2 regions of the Stutzerimonas sp. C6.4V genome follow, and region 1 is predicted to be linked to the other one. Evidence: riboswitches for the same ligand, from Rfam matches in the RefSeq annotation. Region 1 holds a riboswitch; the other holds the start of a gene.
What was found. A riboswitch is a leader RNA that binds a small molecule or an ion and turns the genes downstream of it on or off. The one in region 1 is predicted to bind cobalamin.
Positions count from the first base shown of each region.

Region 2: another riboswitch for cobalamin. It lies ahead of AC4LFW_RS04415 (hypothetical protein); the one in region 1 lies ahead of cobW (cobalamin biosynthesis protein CobW).

Region 1 covers NZ_JBZUBM010000001.1:257-7,756, reverse strand. Annotated here, with positions in the region: gene cobN (cobaltochelatase subunit CobN) at 1-2,865, opposite strand, end outside; gene cobW (cobalamin biosynthesis protein CobW) at 2,872-3,927, opposite strand; cobalamin riboswitch at 4,023-4,241, opposite strand; gene AC4LFW_RS00015 (cobalamin biosynthesis protein) at 4,361-4,804, shown strand; gene cobM (precorrin-4 C(11)-methyltransferase) at 4,816-5,571, shown strand; partial or broken gene hrpB (ATP-dependent helicase HrpB) at 5,602-7,500, opposite strand, start outside.
Region 2 covers NZ_JBZUBM010000001.1:911,899-919,398, reverse strand. Annotated here, with positions in the region: gene cobD (threonine-phosphate decarboxylase CobD) at 1-776, opposite strand, end outside; gene cbiB (adenosylcobinamide-phosphate synthase CbiB) at 769-1,680, opposite strand; gene bluB (5,6-dimethylbenzimidazole synthase) at 1,677-2,327, opposite strand; gene AC4LFW_RS04425 (cobyrinic acid a,c-diamide synthase CobB) at 2,324-3,619, opposite strand; gene cobO (cob(I)yrinic acid a,c-diamide adenosyltransferase) at 3,774-4,385, opposite strand; gene AC4LFW_RS04415 (hypothetical protein) at 4,382-4,744, opposite strand; cobalamin riboswitch at 4,854-5,069, opposite strand; gene AC4LFW_RS04410 (metallophosphoesterase family protein) at 5,244-6,047, shown strand; gene nhaD (sodium:proton antiporter NhaD) at 6,102-7,367, opposite strand.

The sequences.
Region 1 (7,500 bases):
GTCGCGGAAAAAACCGGAAACCCGCAGCGTGACGTCCACCCGTGGCCGACCCAACTCTTCGAGCGGCACGATTTCCAAGCGCTCCAGACGGCCGCTTCCTGACTGCCAGACCGGGCGTACGCCAAGCAATGCCATCGCCTGCGCCATGTCGTCACCGCCGGTGCGCATGGTCGCGGTGCCCCACATCGACAGTCCGAGTTGCCGCAGGTAATCGCCGTGATCCTGCATATGCCGTTCGAGCAAGCGCTCGGTGGCTTGCAACCCGATGCGCCAGGCGGTGGGGGTGGGCAGGTTGCGCACGTCGACGGTGAAGAAGTTGCGGCCCGTGGGCAACACATCGAGGCGTCCGCGACTCGGCGCGCCGCTGGGGCCGGCAGAGACGAAGCGGCCTTGCAGCGCGGCCAGCAAACCGGTCATTTCGCCCATGCCACAGCCATCGAGCAAGGGCGCGACATGCTCACGAAGCTGCTGCAGCACCGCTCGGCTGGCGGACCCGACGCCCGCGGATTCGCTTTCGATCAGCTTCAGCGCCAGCAGCTCGAGCCGCTCACGCGTATCGCCCGCGGTGCGCCAGAGGCTGGCATCGCAGCGCTGTAGCACCTCGGGCCGCGGCCCCAGCCAGGACGCGGCCATGTCACAGTTGATGGGGTCGAAATCCAATCCCAGATCATCGGCCAGTGCCCGCAACAGGCTGGCGTTGGCCCCTATCCCGTTGCCTCGGGGAATGCGCAGCAGCGCAAGCAGGGTGTCGCGCCGCAGCTGTCCTTCGGGCGACTCGCCGAACACATGCAGGCCATCGCGGATCTGCGACTCCTTCAGATCACAGAGATAGGCATCGAGCTGTGGCAGCCAGCTGTTGGGGTCGTCACTCAACTGCAGCCCCAGCTCGCGATCCAGATTGGCCTCGCGCACCAGCACCAGGATCTCGCTGCGCAGCTCGGCCGCCCGGCGCAAATCGAGCTGGCTGGCTTCGTAGTACTCGTCGGCCAGGCGCTCGATGTCACGCAGCGGGCCGTAACTTTCGGCACGGGTCAACGGCGGCATCAGGTGGTCGATGATCACCGCCTGGGTACGCCGCTTGGCCTGGGCCCCTTCGCCCGGATCGTTGACGATGAAGGGGTAAATATTCGGCAGCGGGCCGAGCACCACGTCCGGCCAGCATTCATTGGAGAGGCCGACGCTCTTGCCCGGCAGCCATTCGAGATTGCCGTGCTTGCCGACATGGATTACTGCATCGGCGGCGTAGCGCGTGCGCAGCCAGGCGTAGAACGCGAGGTAGCCGTGGGGCGGTACCAGATCGGGATCGTGGTACATCGCCGCCACGTCCAACTGATAGCCGCGCGCCGGTTGGATGCCAACGAAGGTCGAACCGAAGCGCAGCCCGGCGATCATCAGCCGACCGGCACGATACATTGGGTCCAGCTCGGGCGTGCCCCAGCGCTCGGTCACGGCCTGCTGGTTGGCGACAGGCAACCGTTCGAAGAACGCCCGGTATTCCTCGAGCGCCAGGCTTTGGGCACAGGGCCGCATATCCAGGTTGTCGAGGTCGTTGGTGACGCCGCCCAGCAGCTGATGAATCAGCGCGGTGCCGCTCTCGGGCAGATCGGCCACCGGATAGCCCTGCGCCTGCAGCGCGCGGAGGATGTTCAGCGCAGCGGCTGGCGTATCCAACCCGACCCCATTGCCGATCCGGCCATCGCGGGTCGGATAGTTGGCGAGGATGAGGGCGACTCGCTTGTCAGCATTTGGCAGGCGCGCCAGCCGCGCCCAGCGCCAGGCCAATTCGGCCACGTGGTCCATGCCTGGCAGATGCGGCTGGTAGCAGATCACGTCGCTCTGGCTGCGCTCGCTGCGCCAGGCCAGGCCCTTGAAGCTGATGGGCCGGGTAATCAGCCGGCCGTCCAGCTCCGGCAGCACGATATGCATCGCCAGGTCCCGAGAGCCCAGCCCCTGCGCGTTGGCCTGCCACTGCTCGTGGTTGTCCAGGGCGCAGATGGCTTGCAGCACTGGAATGTCCAGCCGGAAGGGTCGCAGGTTCGGCGCGTCCGGGCTGGACTGGGCAAAACCGGTGGTATTGATGATCACCGCGGCGCCGCTCTGCTCCAGCCAGTTTTCGACCTGCGCGAGGCACGCGGCCTCCTTCAGGCTGGCCACGGCGATGGGCAGCGGATTGAGCCCTTGCGCTTGCAACCGCTCGCAGAAGGTATCGATAAAGCCGGTGTTGGCCGCCTGAACCTGCGTGCGGTAGAAGATCAACCCGACCACCGGCGCATCCGTCTGCCAATCGCGCTGCCAGTCAGCCAGCGTCGCGGATGGACGATGCGGGTGATAGATCGCCACCCGCGCCAGCGCCTCGGGCTCGCGCCAGGCATAGTCACGACCCAGCCAGCGGCTGGCGATGCAGTGATAGAACTGGCGCGCATTGTCCACACCACCCTGGCGCAGGAACTGCCACAGCCGATGGCTATCCTCGGCCGGAACGTTGCCGAGCTCGCTCAGTTCGGGGTCAGGGCTGTCATCGCCCGGCACCATGATGATCTTCGCACCGCGCTCGCCCAGCTCCACCAATCGCTCGACCCCGTAGCGCCAGTAACTGACGCCACCGTGTACGGAAATCAGGATGACCTTGGCGTGCTGCAGCACCTGCTCGACGTAGAAATCGATCGAGGCGTTGTTGCCCAGCTGCGCCGGGCTCGCCAACCGCAGGCTGGGATAATCCTCGGGCAACTGCCCGGCCACCTCGGCCAGCAGCGACAGGTGCGAATCACCCGTGCACAGCACGACGATCTCGCCAGGCGTCTGGCCCAGGTCGGCGATGCTGTCGGCCGGCAATTGCTGGCCGGGCTGGGTGCGCAGCAGATGCACGGCCGGTCAGCCCGCCAATGCCGCGTTCAGTTCGGCGTCAATCAGCGATTGCTCGAGGGATTGCCCGATGATGACCAGCCTCGTGGTGCGCGCTTCCCCGGCCTGCCAGGGACGGTCGAAGTGCTTGTCGAAGCGCTGCCCCACGCCCTGCAGCAACAGGCGCATGGGCTTGCCGGGAATCGCGGCGAAGCCCTTGATGCGCAGGATGCCGTGCTTGACCACGGCCTCCTTAAGCGCCTGCAGCAGCTTGTCCTCGGCGACTTCCGGCAACTCGACCGCGAAGGAGTCGAAGACATCGTGGTCGTGTTCTTCGTGGTCTTCGAGATCGTGATGGGTCTTGCGCCCGTCGATGTGCAGCTCGGTTTCGCAATCCAGGCCAAGCAGCACACCGAGTGGCAGCTCGCCGCCGTGGGCCTCGATGACCTTGACCGCTTCGGGCAATTCCTCGGCCACTTCAGCCCGGACGGCGGCCAAGGCGTCTCGTGACAGCAGGTCAGCCTTGTTGAGTATCACCAGGTCGGCGCTGGCCAGCTGGTCGGCGAACAGTTCGTGCAGCGGTGATTCGTGATCGAGATTGGGATCGAGCTTGCGCTGGGCATCGACCTGCTCGGGGAAGGCGGCAAAGGTGCCGGCCGCCACAGCGGGGCTGTCGACCACCGTGATTACCGCATCGACCGTGCAGGCGTTACGGATTTCCGGCCAGTTGAAGGCCTGCACCAGCGGCTTGGGCAGGGCCAGGCCCGAGGTTTCGATGAGGATATGGTCAAGGTCGCCCCGGCGCGCCACCAGCTCGCGCATGACTGGGAAGAACTCTTCCTGAACGGTGCAGCAGAGGCAGCCGTTGGCCAGTTCGAAAACGCGGCCGTTGGCCTCTTCTTCGCTGCAGCCGATGGAGCACTGCTTGAGGATCTCACCATCGATGCCCAGCTCGCCGAACTCGTTGACGATAACGGCGATCCGCCGCCCTTCGGCATTGGCCAGCATGTGACGCAGCAAGGTGGTTTTGCCGGCACCGAGAAAGCCGGTGACGATGGTGACGGGGAGTTTGGAAAGGGTTTTCATCGCGGCCCTGCAAGCATCGAAAAAAAGATGAGCAGGCAGGCGGACACTTTTGTGGCGACGTGCGCCATCAAGCACCACCGGAGCACCCCGCCCGGTTGCAAATGTGTAGCGAGGCAGGTCTCCTGGCTCACGACCGGGCGACGCACGATGCGTCGGCCAATTACCCTCGCCTTCCCGCGCCCTGCGCAGTGGCTGGTGTGCTCGACAACGCACACCCGGGGTCAAGTCGCTTACAGTTGCGGGGGCAGCCACGGCTTTTCCGTGTTCCCTCTTAGCTCTGGCAGCGCCAGAGAACCTCGACGCGTGAAGGCTACGCAGAGGCCGGGGGCGGGTCAATCGCCCGGTTGACGCTCGGGAAAGCACGTGATGTTCTTGCACCCCTTTTTCACCCGACCGCGAGCATTGCTTGCAGTCCCGGAAGCCGTCAGCTGTCATGCCGCCCGATAGCGCCCTACGCCCTCTCTCCCCGCTGCCAAGCCGAGCCCTGCATGTCGCAGGCCTGGGATGCCGCCGGGGTTGCAGCCGGGCTGAGCTCGAACAACTTCTCCACCGCGTGCTGCAGCAGCATGACCTTGCGCTCAGTGCAATCGACTGCCTGGCAAGCAGCGCCCATAAAGCAGCCGAAACGGGGCTGCTGGAACTGGCCGGGCACCTGCGATTGCCCCTGGTTTGGCTGTCAGCCGAGCAGCTCGCACCTTATGATGGCGCGCTCAGTGGCGCTTCATCGCTCAGCAAGCAGCTCACCGGCAGTGCCGGGGTTGCCGAGGCCAGCGCGCTTGCCCAGGCCGAGCGGACCGGCCAGAAAGCTCGACTGCTCGGCGCCAAGCTGCGTTCCGCCAGTGCGACCTGCGCGCTGGCTGTCGCCCGCCTTCCCTGATTGGAGTTTGCATGACCGTCTATTTCATCGGCGCCGGCCCTGGCGATCCCGAACTGATCACCGTCAAAGGCCAGCGTCTGGTGCGCAGCTGTCCGGTCATTCTCTACGCCGGCTCGCTGGTTCCTGCCGCCGTGCTCGAAGGACATAGCGCCGAGCAAGTCATCAACACGGCAGAGCTGCATCTGGATGAAATCATCGCGCTGATCCAACAGGCCGACGCCAAGGGCCAGGACGTTGCGCGCGTGCATTCGGGCGACCCGTCGCTTTACGGCGCTATCGGCGAGCAGATCCGTCATCTGCGCCGGCTCGGCATCGCCTTTCAGATCATCCCAGGTGTGACCGCGACGGCGGCCTGCGCCGCGCTGCTGGACGTCGAACTGACACTGCCGCAGGTCTCCCAGACACTGATCCTGACGCGCTACGCCACCAAGTCGGACATGCCGCCCGGCGAGGAACTGCATGACCTGGCCCGGCATGGCGCGACCATGGCCATTCACCTTGGCGTGCAGCATCTGTCGCGCATCGTGGCCGAGCTGTTGCCGCATTACGGCGCGGATTGCCCCATCGCCGTGGTGCACCGCGCCAGCTGGCCCGATCAGGACTGGGTGATGGGCACGCTGGCGGACATAGAGGCCAAGGTGGACGAGAAGGGATTTCGCCGGACTGCACTGATTCTCGTTGGCCGGGTGCTGACCGCCGAAGCCTTCGCCGATTCGGCGCTGTACAACGTGGACACCCGGCACCTCTACCGCGCGCCGAGAGACTGAGCGTTTCGTTCGCCGGCAAAACCCGGCGGGCTATTTGCGCGGCTTCACCCGCGCCGTCGGCTCGGCGACCAGGGGGTCGTCGGGCCAGTAATGCTTGGGATACCGACCTTTCAGGTCCTTCTTCACCTCGATGTAGGTGTTGGCCCAGAAGCTGGCCAGATCCTGTGTCACCTGCACCGGACGACGCGCGGGCGACAGCAGATGCAGCTTCACCACCTGGCGCCCGCCGGCGATGCGTGGCGTATCGGCCAGCCCGAACAGCTCCTGCAAGCGCACCGCCAGTACCGGTGGTGACTCACTGTAATCGAGCCGAATTCGAGAGCCGGACGGCACGGCGATGGCGACCGGCGCCAGCTCGTCGAGGCGCTGCGGCAGCGGCCAGGGCAATAGGGTCGCGAGCATGCCCTGCAGGTCGAGCCCGGCGAAGTGCGCCAGCCGCGAGACCTTGCCGAGATAGGGCAAAAGCCACTCTTCGAGTCGTTCCAGCAACGCCATGTCGCTGACGTCAGGCCATTCGCTCGATTCGCCCGTGCGCAGATCGAGCTGCCTGAGCAGGCCGATCCGCGCCTGCCATTGGCGCAGCTCCGGTGTCCATGGCAGCAACTCCAGCCCCTTGCGCCGCACCAGCCCGAGCAAGGCGCGGCCACGCGCTTCGTCATCCAACCCCGGCAAGGGCTCACGGCTGAGTATCAGCTCACCGACACGCCGCTGACGCTCGGCGCGCAGCACGCCCTCACGCTCGTCCCATTCCAGCTCGTCACGCTGGCTGACCTGCTCAGCCAGCACCTCGTCGAACAGCGCAGCGTCCAGCGCCGCAGCGCGGTAGATGCGTTCCTCGCGCTGGCCCTGACGGCTGCCCAGTTCGGCGATCACCAGCCAGGGTTCCTTCATCAAGGCATCCGGCTCACCGAATACCGCCGCGCGACCGTTGGCCAGGCGGTATTCGCCACCGCCATCACGGCGTTGCCGGGCAATCCGGTCGGGGTATGCGAACGCCAACAGCGCGCCGTGCCACCGGTGGTCGGACGCATCCACCGGGGCCGGCGCCGAAGGCCCACGCAGCAATCCTCGAAATTGCCGGGCGAGCTGGCGCACCCGTTGCGCACCGGCATGCCGGCCTGCGCTGCCGTCGAGCATTCCAAGTCGGGTAGAAATATCGGCGCCGCCCCGCTGGCCGCCGGACTGGATGTCACGCTCGACCAGCAGCGCGGCGAGATCGGCCGCCAACGGCGCGAGCCCCAACGCCTGACCGCGCAATAACAGATGGGCAATCCGCGGATGCGCGGGCAGTTCGGCCATGGCCTGGCCGTGAGCAGTCAGTTGCCAGCCGCCACGCGCACTGCGGCAGAGCGCACCCAGCCGTTCCAAAAGATCCTGCGCCTGCCGGTAAGCTGCAGCCGGTGGCATGTCCAGCCAGGCGAGTTCATCGGGCTCGGTTCCCCAGCGCGCCAGTTGCAAGGCCACGCCGGCGAGATCCGCCTGAAGGATTTCCGCATCGCCATAGGCGGCCAGTTGCGCGTGCTGGTCCTCCGACCACAGCCGATAGCACGCGCCCGGTTCCAGACGCCCGGCACGGCCGGCGCGCTGGGTTGCCGAGGCGCGGGAGATGCGACGGGTCTCCAGCCGCGTCATACCGCTGCCGGGATCAAAGCGCGGCACCCGCGCCAGCCCGGCGTCCACCACCACGCGCACGCCCTCGATGGTGAGGCTGGTCTCGGCAATGTTGGTTGCCAGCACCACCTTGCGCCTGCCGGCCGGCGCAGGGTCGATGGCCGCACGTTGGGCCTGCAAGTCCAGTTCACCGTGCAGCGGGCAGAGCATCACTTCACCCCGATCCGCCAGCTGCTCGGCGAGCATGTCATTCACTCGGCGGATTTCGGCCTGCCCCGGCAGGAAGACCAGCACGCTGCCTGGCTCCTCATCGAGCGC
Region 2 (7,500 bases), 910 kb from region 1:
AACAATTGAGCCAGCCGCCGGGCATCGGCGCGAAGACGCTCGCGCTGGCGGTGCTGTCCTTGCCTATCGGCGAGCAATACCGTACCGATGAAGCGTGACGGTCCGGCGATCGGCCAGGGCCCCAATGCATCTCCCAGCGCGGTAAGCAGTTCGGCCTCTGCGAGGACAAACCCGAGCCGCGCGCCAGCCATCGCGAAGAACTTACCGAACGAGCGCAGCACGATCAGCCCTGGCAGGTGCGCGTGACGGGCCAGGCTGTGTTCCGGCGTCGAGTCCATGAAGGCTTCGTCGACTACCAGCCAGCCACCACGGCTTGCCAGCTGGGCGTGCCAGTCCAGCAACAGTTCGGGAGCCAACAGCCGTCCGGTGGGATTGTTCGGGTTGACCACCACCAGCACATCCAGCCCATCCAGCGCTCGCGGCACGCTGCCTTCACCGATTTCGCTGAGCCGATGCCCTTCGCGGCGCCAGGCCTGGGCGTGCTCGCCGTAACAGGGCGAGACAATGCCGACCTGCAGCTGCCGTCGCAGCCGTGGAAGCATCTGGATCGCCGCCTGCGAGCCGGCTACCGGCAGCAGGGAAGCCGCGCCGTAGTACCCGTGCGCAGCAGCCTCCAGCTCGTCTTCGTCTTCCGGGAGCCGGCTCCAGGCGTCCACCGGGACTGCCGGCAGGTCGAACCCGTACGGGGCGATACCGGTGGACAGGTCGAGCCATTGCGCCAAGGGAATATCGAAAGCCTGTGCCGCTGCCCGCAACCGCCCGCCATGTTCAAGCATGCAGCCAACCCCCCAACAGCAACGCCAGCAGCCAGAGCCCAACGCCCGTCCAGACCATATCCAGCGCCCGCTCGATATCGCGTGCAACCGGAGCGTTGCCCTCTCCCAGCACGGGTCGCTGGTGCAGCTGGCCGTGATAGATCGCTGGCCCGCCCAGGGATACGCCTAGCGCGCCGGCTCCCGCCGCCATCACCGGGCCTGCATTCGGGCTATCCCAGAGCGGCGCCTGCTTTCGCCAGCAGCGCAATGCCCTACCTGTCTGCCCAAGCACCGCATAGGTCAGCGCCACCAGCCGGGCGGGGATGAAGTTGAGCATGTCGTCCATCCGCGCAGCGGCCCAGCCGAAGCGCTCGAAGCGCGGATTGCGATAGCCCCACATGGCGTCGAGTGTATTGCTAAGGCGGTACAGGACCACCCCTGGCGCACCGGCAACGGCGAACCAGAACAGCGCGGCGAAAACTGCATCGCTGCCGTTCTCCAGCGCCGATTCGGTGGCCGCGCGTGCCACGCCCTGCTCGTCCAGTTCACGTGTGTCCCGACTGACGATGAAACCTACTCGCCGACGCGCTTCGGTGAGGTCTCCCTTGCGTAGGGCGAGCGCGACCGGAACCAGATGCTCGCCCAGGCTGCGCAGGCCCAGCGCGACGTAAAGCAGGAGGACTTCGACCAGCCAGCCGATCCCCGGCAGCAGGCTCAGCAACCAGGCCACAAAGGTCAGCGGCAACACCGCCAGGCACCAGGCGGTGACCCCGTGGCTGCGCCAGCCGCGACCATCCGGGCCGTTGAGTTGCCGCTCGATCCGGTCGGCAAATCTGCCGAAGACCACCAGTGGATGAGCGCGGCGGGGCTCACCCAGCAGTGCGTCCAACCCAACCCCGGCAAGGCAGCTCAGGGCAAGACTCAAGATGTCTCTCCCCAGCGATCCTCGAACAACAACTCCTCCAATGGGCGCGGCTGGGTCCAGCCTTGCAACGCGAGCATGGGCGCCGGATAGAACTCATCGACCGGCCCGAGGCAGATCACCGCCACCGGCTCGGCTCCGCTCGGCATCTGCAGCAACCCGGCCAGTGCCTTCGGGTCGAACAGCGAGACCCAGCCCATCCCCAGCCCCTCGGCCCGGGCCGCGAGCCAGAGGTTCTGTATGGCGCAGGCTGCCGAGGCCAGGTCCATGTGCGGCATGGTGCGCCGGCCAAAGACATGGGTTTCACGACCATCCATCAGGGCAACGACCAACAGTTCGGCGCAATCGCTGATGCCCTCGACCTTCAGGTGCATGAATTCACGGCCGCGCTCGCCCAGCGCGTTGGCCGTAAGCACCCGCTCCCGCTCGACCAGCTCAGCGATGGCCAGACGCAGGTCCGCGCTGCGAATGCGAATGAAGCGCCACGGCTGCATCAATCCAACGCTCGGCCCCTGGTGTGCCGCTTCCAGCAAGCGCGCCAGAACCTCCGGCGCCACCTCGCCGCCACTGAAGTGGCGCATGTCACGTCGTTCGGCGATGGCGCGATAGACCCCGGCGCGCTGCTCATCGGTAAAGGCATGCTCGCTCATGGCTTGAACAAGGCAGCCGCTGCCGCGGGATCGGACGGCAGGTAGAAGTGGATATAGGAAGCGGTCAGCCTTCCCTGCCTGTACACCGCCTCCGCCGTTCGCTTGTAGTTCGGGCATTGGCCGCGGGCAATCGGTTGCAGGGTTGAATCAAGGGAGGAGTGGTGGAAGGTATGCCCCCGCAGACGTCCTTCAGGCAGCTCGACGTCCTGCAGCGCCAGCGCGGTAAGACGCTTCTGCATCCTGGCTTCGCCAGAGAGCAGGCCAAGCATGGCTTCACGGTCGCCTGCCTGGTCAGTCAGCCCGTCGAGCAGATAGAGCATGCCGCCACACTCGGCGACAATCGGCTTGCCTGCGGCGTGGTGAGCATGAATCGCCTCGCCCATCGCGCGGTTGCGGCCAAGGGCGCGCGAATGCAACTCCGGATAACCACCCGGCAGGTACAGGCTGTCCACAGCAGGCAATTTCGAGAATCGCAGGGGCGAGAAGAACAGCAGTTCGGCACCGAGCGCCTGGAGCAGATCGAGATTGGCCTGATAGACGAACGCGAACGCTGCATCCCGCGCCACTCCGATGCGCACGCCCTTGAGCAGCGGCTCGATGGTTCCGGCTTCCGGCGCTGGAAAACTCACCGATGACGGCAGGTCGCAATCGGCACTCGCTGCCAGCGCGTCGGCTGCCGCATCGAGCTTCGCGTCCAGGTCAGCCAGCTCCTGCGCCTGCACCAGCCCCAGATGCCGGCTAGGCAAACCGACCGCCTCGCTGCGTGGCAGTGCACCAAACCAGGTGGTATGTGCAGGCAGGCATGCACGAAGGACCTCACCGTGGCGATTGCTGCCGACGCGATTGGCCAGCACGCCGGCGAAGGGAAGATCGGGCTGGTAGCTGGCCAGGCCATGAGCGAGGGCGCCGAAGGTCTGCGCCATGGCTGAGCCATCGATTACCGCCAGTACGGGAATACCGAAATGTCGCGCCAGATCGGCCGCCGATGGCGTGCCATCGAACAGCCCCATGACGCCTTCGATGAGGATGAGGTCGGCCTCGCCCGCCGCTTCCCACAGCAGCCGACGGCTTTCATCTGCGCCCACCATCCACAGGTCGAGCTGGTAGACCGGATGACCGCTGGCACGGGCCAGCACCATGGGGTCGAGAAAATCCGGGCCGCACTTGAAGACGCGCACTCGCCTGCCCTGGCGCCTGTGCAAGCGAGCCAGGCCGGCGGTTACTGTGGTCTTGCCCTGTCCGGATGCCGGTGCTGCGATCAGTAGTGCCGGGCAGTGGCGCGATTCGCTCATGACGCCCCCCTGGTTCCAGCGCAGGCGAGTTCGGGCGCCTGCAACGCAGCGGTACTGCGAGAATGCCGCGTCACCCACATTCTCTTATCTGTGCTGCACGCCCAGCCCATGACCCAAGCTGCCTGATTCCTCGAAGATGCCGGGAACTTCTGCATCAGAACTCGATTCCTTTTTGAGCCTTCACACCAGCCTTGAACGCATGCTTGACCATACCCATTTCGGTCACGGTATCGGCCGCCTCCACCAAGCGCGACGGTGCACCGCGACCGGTGACCACCACATGCTGGAGCAGCGGGCGCGACTCGATATCGGCGAGAACGGGCTCGAGGTCCAGGTAGCCGTATTTGAGTGCAATGTTCAGCTCGTCCAGCACCACCAGCCCGATCTCGGGGTCAGCCAGCAGCTGAGCGGCAACCGCCCACGCCTCCCTGGCCTTGGCCATGTCGCGCTGGCGGTCCTGGGTTTCCCAGGTGAAGCCCTCGCCCATTACGTGATAGCGGACCTCCTCGGGAAAGCGGCGAAAAAAGCTCTCCTCACCAGTACTGGCCGCACCCTTGATGAACTGTACGACGCCGACCCTGATGCCATGACCAAGAGCGCGGGCGACCATGCCGAAGGCAGAACTGCTCTTGCCCTTGCCGTTACCAGTGTGTACCAGCAGCAGCCCGTACTCCTGCTGCGCTTCGGCGATCTTCTCGTCGACCACTGTCTTCTTGCGCTGCATGCGTGCCTTGTGGCGATCATCGCGCTCGCTGGAATCGCTCATGCGCAATCCCCTTGGACGCTCCAGGCGCCCGGCCTGACGACCCGTACCGCGGCGGTAACTCCTGCGCTGCCGATGGTCGTGTCGTATGTGCCGTAACCGTCCTTGTAGGCGCCGCCGGCCATGGACAGGCCGGGTACGGGGCGAAGCAGGCCGGGCAACGACAGCGTCTGGCAGCGCTCGATGCTCTCTCGGTCGAGAACCGTTGTGGCCGTCAGCGTAGCGGTCTGCTGACCGACAGGCTTCGCTGGGACGGTTTCAGGGTCGAGGTCGAGGAGGCGCTCTGCGCCATGGGTCATGGAAAGCGGCGCGAGGCCAAGCAGCGTGCAAACTGCAGAAGCATGGAAGGTCTTGCAGATCAAGTTCAGGTCTCCGTCGTGCCCGCCGCACGACATCAGTCGATGAGGCAGACGGAGAATGCGAAGGGAGCGCAGGTGCAAGCAGCCGCACCCCGATCAGCGCCCGCCGCACTGCCGTGGAATGCGACAGGCCGGTCTCCGGGCTTGCGAGCGGATGCCATGCACCCCGGAACCGCGGCCTTCCCATGCCTGTGGCACAGTGGCTGTGAGCGGTGTCCTGTCTCGCCTACCGTTGCGGGGGCAGCGCCGGAATCTTCATCGAATGAACCGGCTTCCCTGTTTCACCCACTGGCTTTACGCCAGGGGCACCTGAAGCAGCGCGGAGGTTAGTCCAAGGCCCTTCCCAGCGCAACCGGAAGCAGCTCCAGCCTGCACCTGGCCAGCCCTGGATGCGCTTAGGGCCGAGGAGATGAGATGTTTACCGGAACGCCCGGCGCTGATCGGCTTCGAATGCAACAATGCCAACCTGTCACTCACCATACAGACGAGAAGTCACTTGCCCATGACCAGCATCGTGCAGATCTCCGACACCCATTTCGGTACCGAGCAGGCGGCCGTGTTACAAGCCATGGAAGACCATGTACTCGAGCACGGCGCGGATCTGCTGATTTTTTCCGGCGACATCACGCAGCGCGCGCGCGCCGGGCAATTCGCCGACGCCCAGGCATTCGTCCAGCGTCTGCATGGTCATGGAATTCCAGAGGCGCTGGTGATTCCCGGCAACCACGACATCCCGCTGTACAACCTCTTTGCACGTTTCCTGATGCCCTACCGCAACTATCGGCGCCATTTTGGCAATGATCTTGAGCCGACCTTCGAAAATGAAAACGTGCTGGTGATTGGCCTCAACACCACTCACCCGCGCCGACACAAGGACGGGCTGATCACTGACGAGCAGGTTCAAGCCGTCTCGCGACGCCTCAAACAGAGCGACCCGCAAAAGGTGCGCATCGTGGTGGCGCATCAACCATTTGGCGCAATGGTGTTGAGCGATCTGAGCAACCTGCAGCACAACGCTGATGCAGCCTTGCACCGCTGGGCTGACGAAGGACTGGATCTGGTGATGGGTGGCCACATCCATCTGCCCTACGTACTGCCGCTGTCCAAGCAATACACCGAACTGTCGCGGGAGATCTGGATGGTTCAGGCAGGAACCACGCTGTCATCACGGGTGCGTGGCACCTCACCGAACTCCTTCAATCGCCTCAAGCTGCACCCTGGCGCCGACAAGAAGGTCTGTGTCGAGCGCTGGGATCTGCTGGACAATCAGTTCGTGCTTGGTTCGCACTTCAATCTGCATTGGTGAACGCAGCAGGTTGCCCAACCGCCGAGCTTCAACCTGCCGCGACCCCAGGCGAGATCAGCCAAGCATGCCGGCCACCGCGAGTCCGGTGAGATAGACACCGACAAACCCCAGGTTGAACGCGACAAACAGGTACAGGCTGTATTTCAGGTAGCTGCCAAATGTCAGCCCCGGCACCTTGCTCATGGCCACGATGCCGGCCGCCGAGCCGATTACCAGCAGCGAACCGCCGACACCCACCGCGTAGGTCAGCACCATCCATTCGGCGATGCCCATCTGCAGGCCGGACTTGAGCAACGCAGCGGTCAACGGCACGTTATCGATGGCCGCCGAGAGCAGGCCCATCAGGTAGTTGGCGAAAACTGCCGGGACCTGGTCGTAGATGCGCACCAGACCGTCGAGCACATGAATCTCCTTGAGCATCCCGACCAGCAAGAGGATGCCGAGGAAGAACAGCAAGGTCTCGAACTCGACCTGACGCACATACTCCAGGATCGGATCGGTCTCGATGTCGTCGCTGAAGAAGCGCGCCACCAGGAACATGATCGACAGGCCCGTCAGAAAGGTCAGCACCGGCGGGATCTGGAAAAAGAAATTGCCGGCGATGGTGCTCAGAATGGTGCCCAGGAAGATCAGCGCGATGGCGATGTCGACCCGACGCACGTCGGTGCGGTGACTCTCCACTACTACCTGCCCGCTCATGCCCAGCGAGAGCATCGCCGCCAGCAGCATGACCGCGAGGAAGGCCGGGAGCGCCAACAGCAACAACTGCAGGATCTTGACCTTGCCCGCCAGAAAGATCATCAGCGTGGTGACGTCACCGGTAATCAGCGCAACGCCACCGGAGTTCACTGCAAAAACCACCAGCGCGGCGTATTTGATGGTCTTCTCGGCACTGAGCTTGAGCGAGAGGATCAGCGTGATCGATACCAGCGTCGCGGTGATGTTGTCAGCCAGCGACGAGAACACGAAACAAAAGGTGGCGGTCAGGAACAGCAGGGCCCGCTCGCTGATTCGCCTGGGCAGGACCAGGTAGATCAGGTTTTCGATCAGACCTTTCTTGTTCAGGTACGCGACGAAGGTCATCGCGGCGACGAGGAAGATCCACAGCCCGGCGATCTCCGCGATGTTTTCGTTGAGGCTGTCCAGCACCCGTTCGCGCTCGGCGCCCTCTGGGCTGAACACGAACAGCAGCATCCAGGCCAGGGTGCCGAAAAACAGCGTCACCTTGGCTTTGTTGACGTGGGTTATTTCTTCGAGAACAACACCGAGCAGAGCGGCCACGGCGAGGCCGATCAGCACTAGCTGAAGTATTTCAGGCATGGGACACCAGATGCATAAGGGGAACGGTTTGTGCGCGGTCTGCGCACCCGAGGAAGTTGGGGCGCCGATCATATCCAAAGTGCGACAATCCGACACCTGACTAATGTCAAACCCAGGATTATTTCGAAATATT